Constrictibacter sp. MBR-5: one gene and its partner. The protein of the gene in region 2 interacts with the protein of the main gene of each other region in a pairwise test. Links are inferred from orthologs where the notes say so. Each region holds a gene or a part of one and is shown on either strand. Other genes may lie near its edges. The genes, in order: ABIE65_RS24440 and mrdA.

What was found.
Region 1: the proteins of mrdA (region 2) and ABIE65_RS24440 interact in binary tests that used the Escherichia coli proteins (3 or more experiments, as listed by UniProt). The link is inferred for Constrictibacter sp. MBR-5 from one-to-one orthologs.

The regions. Positions count from the first base shown.
Region 1 is NZ_JBEPTK010000019.1:23,427-26,970, reverse strand. Bases 72-3,302 are described here. They hold ABIE65_RS24440 (penicillin-binding protein 1A), read right to left. Parts: upstream 2,903-3,302; coding sequence 272-2,902; downstream 72-271. Other genes in these bases: ABIE65_RS24435 (N-acetylmuramoyl-L-alanine amidase), read right to left, coding at 3,005-3,302. In the rest of the region: more of ABIE65_RS24435, read right to left, coding at 3,303-3,544. UniProt on the Escherichia coli protein: Cell wall formation. Synthesis of cross-linked peptidoglycan from the lipid intermediates.
Region 2 is NZ_JBEPTK010000001.1:1,351-4,572, forward strand. What follows is about bases 148-3,056. They hold mrdA (penicillin-binding protein 2), read right to left. Parts: upstream 2,600-3,056; coding sequence 695-2,599; downstream 148-694. Other genes in these bases: rodA (rod shape-determining protein RodA), read right to left, coding at 148-698; mreD (rod shape-determining protein MreD), read right to left, coding at 2,601-3,056. In the rest of the region: more of rodA, read right to left, coding at 1-147; more of mreD, read right to left, coding at 3,057-3,116; rod shape-determining protein MreC, read right to left, coding at 3,118-3,222. UniProt on the Escherichia coli protein: Catalyzes cross-linking of the peptidoglycan cell wall. Responsible for the determination of the rod shape of the cell. Is probably required for lateral peptidoglycan synthesis and maintenance of the correct diameter during lateral and centripetal growth.

The DNA of each region.
Region 1 (3,544 bases), on a different replicon or contig from region 2:
GTGTCGCGCACCGCCGCCTCCAGCCGGGTCCGCTCGCGCATGACCTTCTGGGCCGCTGTGGGGTCGTTCCACAGATCGGGACGCTCGGCCTCGGCATTCAGCTCGTCGAGGCGGACGACTGCATTATCCCAGTCAAAGATGCCTCCGGATCAGGGCGATGGCATCGCGGATCTCGTCGACCAGGGCCTGAATTTCGGGACGCATCGGACGCAAGGCTCCAACTGGGATGAGGGGAACGGGCGCGAACCGATGACGGATCGCGCCCGCGAAATCAATAGAGACCCTGAAGGCTCGGGCTCGGCGCCGGGGCGGAGCGTGCCGGCGGCGGCGCTCCACCACCACCGCCGCCACCGCCGCCGCTACGCGACGGCGGATAGAGGCGCTGCGGATCGTAGGGCGCCGCCGCACCGGGCGTCGGCGTCGCGGGGGCGGGCTGGCCGTAGCCGGGCGCATCCCAGCCGCCATACGCGGCGGGCTGACGATCGTAGCTGCCCGCATACTGCCCCTGCGGGTAGAAGCCGGGATCCGGACCGATGCCGTATTGCGGCGCCGTCATCTCCATCGTGTCGCCGATGACCGGCCCGCGCCAGCGCGGCTCGGTGCCGGGCTTGAACGCTTCGAGGATCACGTCGCCGGCGCCGGGCTCGGGCGGCAGACCTGTGGAACGGCTGATGCGGACCAGCTTCGCGCCGGGAGGCACCGGGAACGGCGAGGAGGGCATGAACTCCAGCGCCTCCTGCATGAACTCCTTGAAGACCGGAGCGGCCACGCTCGACCCGGTCTCGCGCGGGCCGAGGGTGCGCGGCGTGTCGAAGCCGACATAGACCCCGACGACCAGACTGGTCGAGAAGCCGACGAACCAGGAGTCGAACGAATCGTTCGTCGTCCCCGTCTTGCCCGCCAGCGGATGACCGGGGATGCGCACGCGCGTGGCAGTGCCGCGCTCGATGACGCCCTGCATCATGGACGTCACCTGGTAGATGCTCACAGGATCGGCCAGCTGCTCGCGCATGGCGATGATCGGCGGCACCTGGGCGGACCGGGCGAAGGCGCCGCTGCAGCCGTCGCAGGAACGGTCGTCGTGGCGATAGATCGTCCGGCCGGTCCGATCCTGCACCCGGTCGATGAGGCTCGCCTCGATCTGCTTGCCGCCGTTGGCGATCTCGCCGTAGGCATTGGTCAGGCGCAGGAGCGTCGTCTCGCCCGCGCCCAGCGACATGGACAGGACGCGCGGCATCTTGTCGAAGATGCCGAAGCGCTCGGCATACGCGGCCACCTTGTCGATGCCGATGTGCTGGGCGAGGCGGATCGTCATCAGGTTGCGCGACTTCTCCAGGCCGGTCCGCATGGTGACGGGACCGAGCGTGTCGCCGGCATAGTTCTTGGGCCGCCAAACTCCGAGTCCGGGCCCCTGGTTGAACTCGATCGGCGCGTCGAGAATGATCGTGGCGGGCGTGAAGTCCGATTCCAGGGCCGCCAGATAGACGAACGGCTTGAACGCCGAACCCGGCTGGCGCTTCGCCTGGGTCGCGCGGTTGAACTGGCTGCGATCCGGGCTGAAGCCGCCGACCAGCGCCAGCACCCGACCGGTCTGCGGATCGAGCGCCACGAGGCCGCCGTCGACGGCCGGGATCTGGCGCAGCGCGAAGGCGCCCTGCCCCTTCGCCTCGACCGCGACGACGTCGCCGGCCGAAAGAACGTCGGAGGGACGGCGCGGCGGCGCGCCGACGCGCTCGCCCTCGAGCCAGGGCCGCGCCCACTTCATCTCGTCGAACGGGATCGTTCCGCTGCGACCGTCATCGAGGCCGACCGTCGCCCCGCCGCCGTCCACGGACAGAACCACGGCCAGTTCCCAGTCGCCCAGCGACGGCAGGCGCGGAATCCCGGCGAGCCGCTCCTGCCAGCCGGGCCCGGCGGAGATCTGTGCGATCGGCCCCCGCCAGCCGTGGCGGCGGTCGTAATCGATCAGGCCGTCCCGCAGCGCCTTCTCGCCGAGGCGCTGCATCCGCATGTCCAGGGTCGAGCGGACCGACAGGCCGCCCTCGTAGAGCGCCTTGTCGCCGAAGCGGGCAACGATCTCGCGCCGTACCTCTTCGGAGAACCAGGGGGCGGTGACGTACTCGGTATCGTCGCGCTTGTGAACCTCGAGCGGCTGAGCCCATGCCGCCTCCGCCTGGCTGCGATCGATGCGGCCGTCCTCCAGCATCCGATCGATGACCCAGTCGCGTCGATCCCTCGCCGCCTTGTTACGGCTGACGGGGTTGTAGTTGTTCGGTGCCTTCGGCAGGGCGGCGAGGAACGCCGCCTCGGCCAGGGTGACGTCGTCGAGCGACTTGTTAAAGTAGTTCATCGCCGCCGCCGCGACACCGTAGGAGCCGTAGCCGAGATAGATCTCGTTCAGATAGAGCTCGAGGATGCGTTGCTTGGAGAGCGCCTGCTCGATCCGGAAGGCCAGCAAGGCTTCCTTGATCTTGCGGTCGACGGAAACCTCGTTCGTCAGCAGAAAGTTCTTCGCGACCTGCTGGGTGATCGTCGAACCGCCCACCGGCCGCCGGCCGGACGCGATGTGGACGAGGTTGGTGACCATCGCGCGCGCCACGCTGGAGACGTCGATGCCCGGATGCTCGAAGAAGTTCTTGTCCTCGGCGGCGAGAAAGGCGTCGACGATCGACTGCGGGATGACGTCGATCGGCACGAAGAGGCGGTGCTGCGTTGCATACTCGGCAAGCATCCGGCCGTCGCCCGCATGCACGCGCGTTGTGACCGGCGGCTCATAGTCGGCCAGCTGGGCATAGTCCGGGAGATCGTCGCCGTAGCGCTGCACCACCATGTAGGCGGCAACGACGGTAGCGATCCCCAGGAACAGGAAGACCGTAAACAGTATGCGCAGGAACCTTGCCATCTCGCGCTTCCAGCCGGGGATGGTGACAGCCGCACGTCGGCGACGTCGCCAACATAATGCTATTTGCGTCGATGACGAGGCAAAGCGGGCGACCGGGGGCGATCAGGAGCGTCCGAAGCTGCCCTTGTGTGAGAAATAGGCATCCGTTGCGCGGACGATGGCGCCCATCAGCTTACGCCGGTAGGCCGCATCGCGCAGGAGGCGCTCCTCGTCGCGGTTCGACATGTAGCCGAGTTCCACGAGGACAGAGGGGATGTCCGGCGCCTTCAGCACCGCGAAGCCGGCGAAGCGGTGCGTCTTCGGAAGCAGCGTGACCGCCTCACGAAGGTTTGAAACCAGCATGCCCGCGTACTGGGCGGAGAGGTTCATCGTCTCGCGCTGGGCGAGGTCGATCAGGATGTCGACGACCTCGCGGCTTTCCGCCGAGAGGTCGACGCCCGCAATGAGATCGGCCTTGTTCTCGCGCTGCGCCAAAGCCGCCGCCTCCTTGTCCGAGGCGGTCGCCGAGAGCGTGTAGACGGAGAGGCCGCGGGTCGCCGCGCTGGGATGCGAATCCGCGTGGAGCGAAATGAAGAGCTCCGCGCCGCCGTGGCGAGCGGTCGCGACCCGCTCACGCAACCTCAGAAAGGTGTCGTCCGAACG
Region 2 (3,222 bases):
AGCGGATCGCTCTCCGGATCGAGGAACGTCATGACGCGGCGCTGCTGATAGTCGTGCAGCATCGTCCAGGCGATAGGCGCGGCGGCCGCCACGACGAGGCCCGCGACCAGGAACTTCCAGAGCGCGAGGCCGGCGACGAAGAGGATGACGGTCCCCACGGCAACCATCAGCACCGCCGTTCCGAGGTCGGGCTGCTTCAGGACCAGGAGCGTCGGCAGCGCCATCATGGCCGCCGGAACGAGCATCGTCCCGATTCGGTTGACCTGCGCGTCGTCCAGGTCGTGGAAGTAGCGCGCGAGCGCCAAGATGAGCGCGAGCTTCATCATCTCCGACGGCTGCACGCTGACCACCCCGAGATCGAGCCAGCGGGTCGCGCCCATCCCCGTCAGGCCGGCCACTTCGACCGCCACGAGGAGTACCAGGACGACGAGGAAAATCAGGTAACTCCAGCGCAGATAGAAGCGGACGTCGACGAAGCCCATGGTCAGCATGATCGCGAGGCCGAAGGCAAACCGATACATCTGGCGTCCGGCCCACGGCTCGAGGCTGGCGTCGGCGGCCGAGTAGAGGACCAGCCAGCCGATCGAAGCCAGCGCCACCACCAGGACGACCAGCAGCCAGTTGACTTGGAGCAGCTTCGTCACGAAGCGCAGCCTCGGCCCCTCGGAGGGCGGCGCCTGGAACAGAGTCGTCATCATCGGCGCATCACCTCCATCGCCTGCATGACGTCTGGCGATGCCGACGCCTGCGGGGAACCGGGCAGGGTGCGCGCCGGATCGCGGCGCTGCGTCTCGATCAGGATATCGCGGGCGATGGGGGCGGCCACCGCCGATCCGCCGCCGCCGTGTTCGATGACGACCGCGACTGCGTACCGCGGCGCGTGCAGAGGTGCATATCCGACGAAGAGTGCATGGTCGCGCTCCTTGCGATCGAGCATCTCGTTGCGGCGCACGCCCGTACGACGCTCCGTCATGGTGATCCGCCGGACCTGCGACGTGCCGGTCTTGCCGCCCATGGCCATTTCGCGGTCCTCGATGCGGGCGGCATACGCTGTCCCGCGCTGGGTCGTCGTGACCGCCGCCATTGCCCGCCCCATCACCTGAAGCGTTTCCTGTGAGATGCCCACCGGGCCGGCCGAAGCGACCGGCAACGGCCGCATGGCGCCATCGCCGCCGGAGAGTGCGGCGGCGATGCGCGGCGAGACGGCCAACCCGCCGTTCACCAGCCGCGCCGTCATCACCGCGAGCTGCAGGGGCGTCGCCAGAACGTAGCCTTGACCGATGCCTGCGATCAGGGTCTCGCCGATGGTCCACGACTTGCCGAGTTCCGCCTTCTTCCAGGCGCGCGTGGGCACAAGGCCGGCGCGTTCGTTCGGCAGTTCAACGCCGAGACGAACGCCGACCCCCAGGCGAGCGGCCATTTCGGCGATCCGATCGATGCCGACGCGTCGGGCAACCTCATAGAAGTAGACATCGCAGGACTGGGCGATCGCGTCGTGTACGTTCATCGAGCCATGGCCGCCACGGCGCCAGCAATGAAAGCGACCGTCGCCGAGTTCGATCGACCCGCCGCAGAAGAACGTCTGACCGGGCGTGACCACCCCGGCTTCGAGTGCAGCCGCGGCGACGATCATCTTGAAGGTCGAGCCGGGCGCATACTGTCCCGAAACAGCCTTGTTCGTCAGCGGACCCCGCTCGTCGGTGGAGAGCGTCTTCCATTCCTCGGGCGTGATGCCGCGGCTGAATGCGTTAGGATCGTAGGCAGGATTGGACGCCATGGCTAGGACGTCGCCGGTCTTGACGTCGAGCACCACCGCCGCACCCGTTTCGGTGCCCAATCGATTGAGTGCGAACCGTTGGAGTTCGACATCAAGGCTGACGGTCAGATCCCTGCCCGGCTCGCCGTCGATTCGGCGCAACTCGCGAACGACCCGGCCGACGGCATTGACCTCCACCTCTCGAATATCGGCCGTGCCACGGAGCGCAACGTCGCGAGCCCGCTCAATGCCGCTCTTACCGATACGGAATTCCGGTATTGTGAGAAGTGGATCGCCCGTCAGATCGGCGACGGAGGCAGGCCCGACATAGCCGACGACGTGCCCCGCGAGCTCGCCATAGGGGTAGAGCCGGCGCGGCACCATCTCCACCTCGACCCCAGGCAGTTCCGGCGCATTGACCGAAATCTTCGCGATGTCCTCCCAGGAGAGGCTGTCGAGCACGGTGACGGGCTGGAACGCGCGCTGGCGACGCGCCGTCTTGAGCACGCGCTGGCGATCATGATCGGCAATCGGCACGAGCTGCGCGAGACGGTCGAGGGTCTCTTCCAGGCCTCCGCTCTGTTCCGGCGTGACCGAGACGCGCCACGTTTTCTGATTCACGGCCAGCGGCACGCCAGCGCGGTCGAAGATCAGCCCTCGGGTCGGCGCGACGAGCCGCGGGCTGATCCGGTTGTCGTCGGCCATGGCGGCGTAGCGCCGGCCCTCGACGACCTGGAGGTAGTACATCCGGCTCGCGAGGACGCCGAACATGCCGAGTTGCCCGGCGCCGAGCAGCAGCGCGCGGCGGGTGAAGGTCCGGTATCGCTTGTTGTCGCGACGCATGTCAGGCCCTTCCCACCACGACGCGCTGGACACCCGCGAACAGCAGGCTGAGAGGCGGATAGAGGCAGACGCCGAGCAGATACTGGACCAGGAAGGGCTGGGGCGCGAGCGGAACGAGGAAATACAGGGATCCGAACGCCCACAGGGCGACCTCGGCCAGCGCCGCCAGGACGGCGTAGCCCCACCAGGTGACCACGAAGGGCTGCCGGGCGAGCGGACCGCGGCGCAGCTGGACGAGGGCGCTGGCGAGCAGCAGGACGAGCGCGTTGAGCCCCACCGGCGCGCCGCCGAGCAGGTCCTGGGTCAACCCGAGGAAGAACACGGCCGGCGGCGGCAGCACGTCGTCGCGCTGCAGGGTCCAATAATACACCGCGGCCAATGGCAGCGCCGGCGTCACCGGCGGCGCTCCCGGCAGCGGCCAGGGCAGTACCGCCACGATCGCCAGCATCAGGCCGAGTACGAAGGGCGTGGAGAGACGGGCCCAGCGATCGAGCTTCTGCCAGATCGTCCACCGCATCTCAGCGGAGAGCCCCGGACTCGCTGACCAATCCACCACTGAAGTCGACGATGCGCACGAACTCCAGACGGTGCCAGTCGATCAACGGCACCACTTCGGCGGCGTC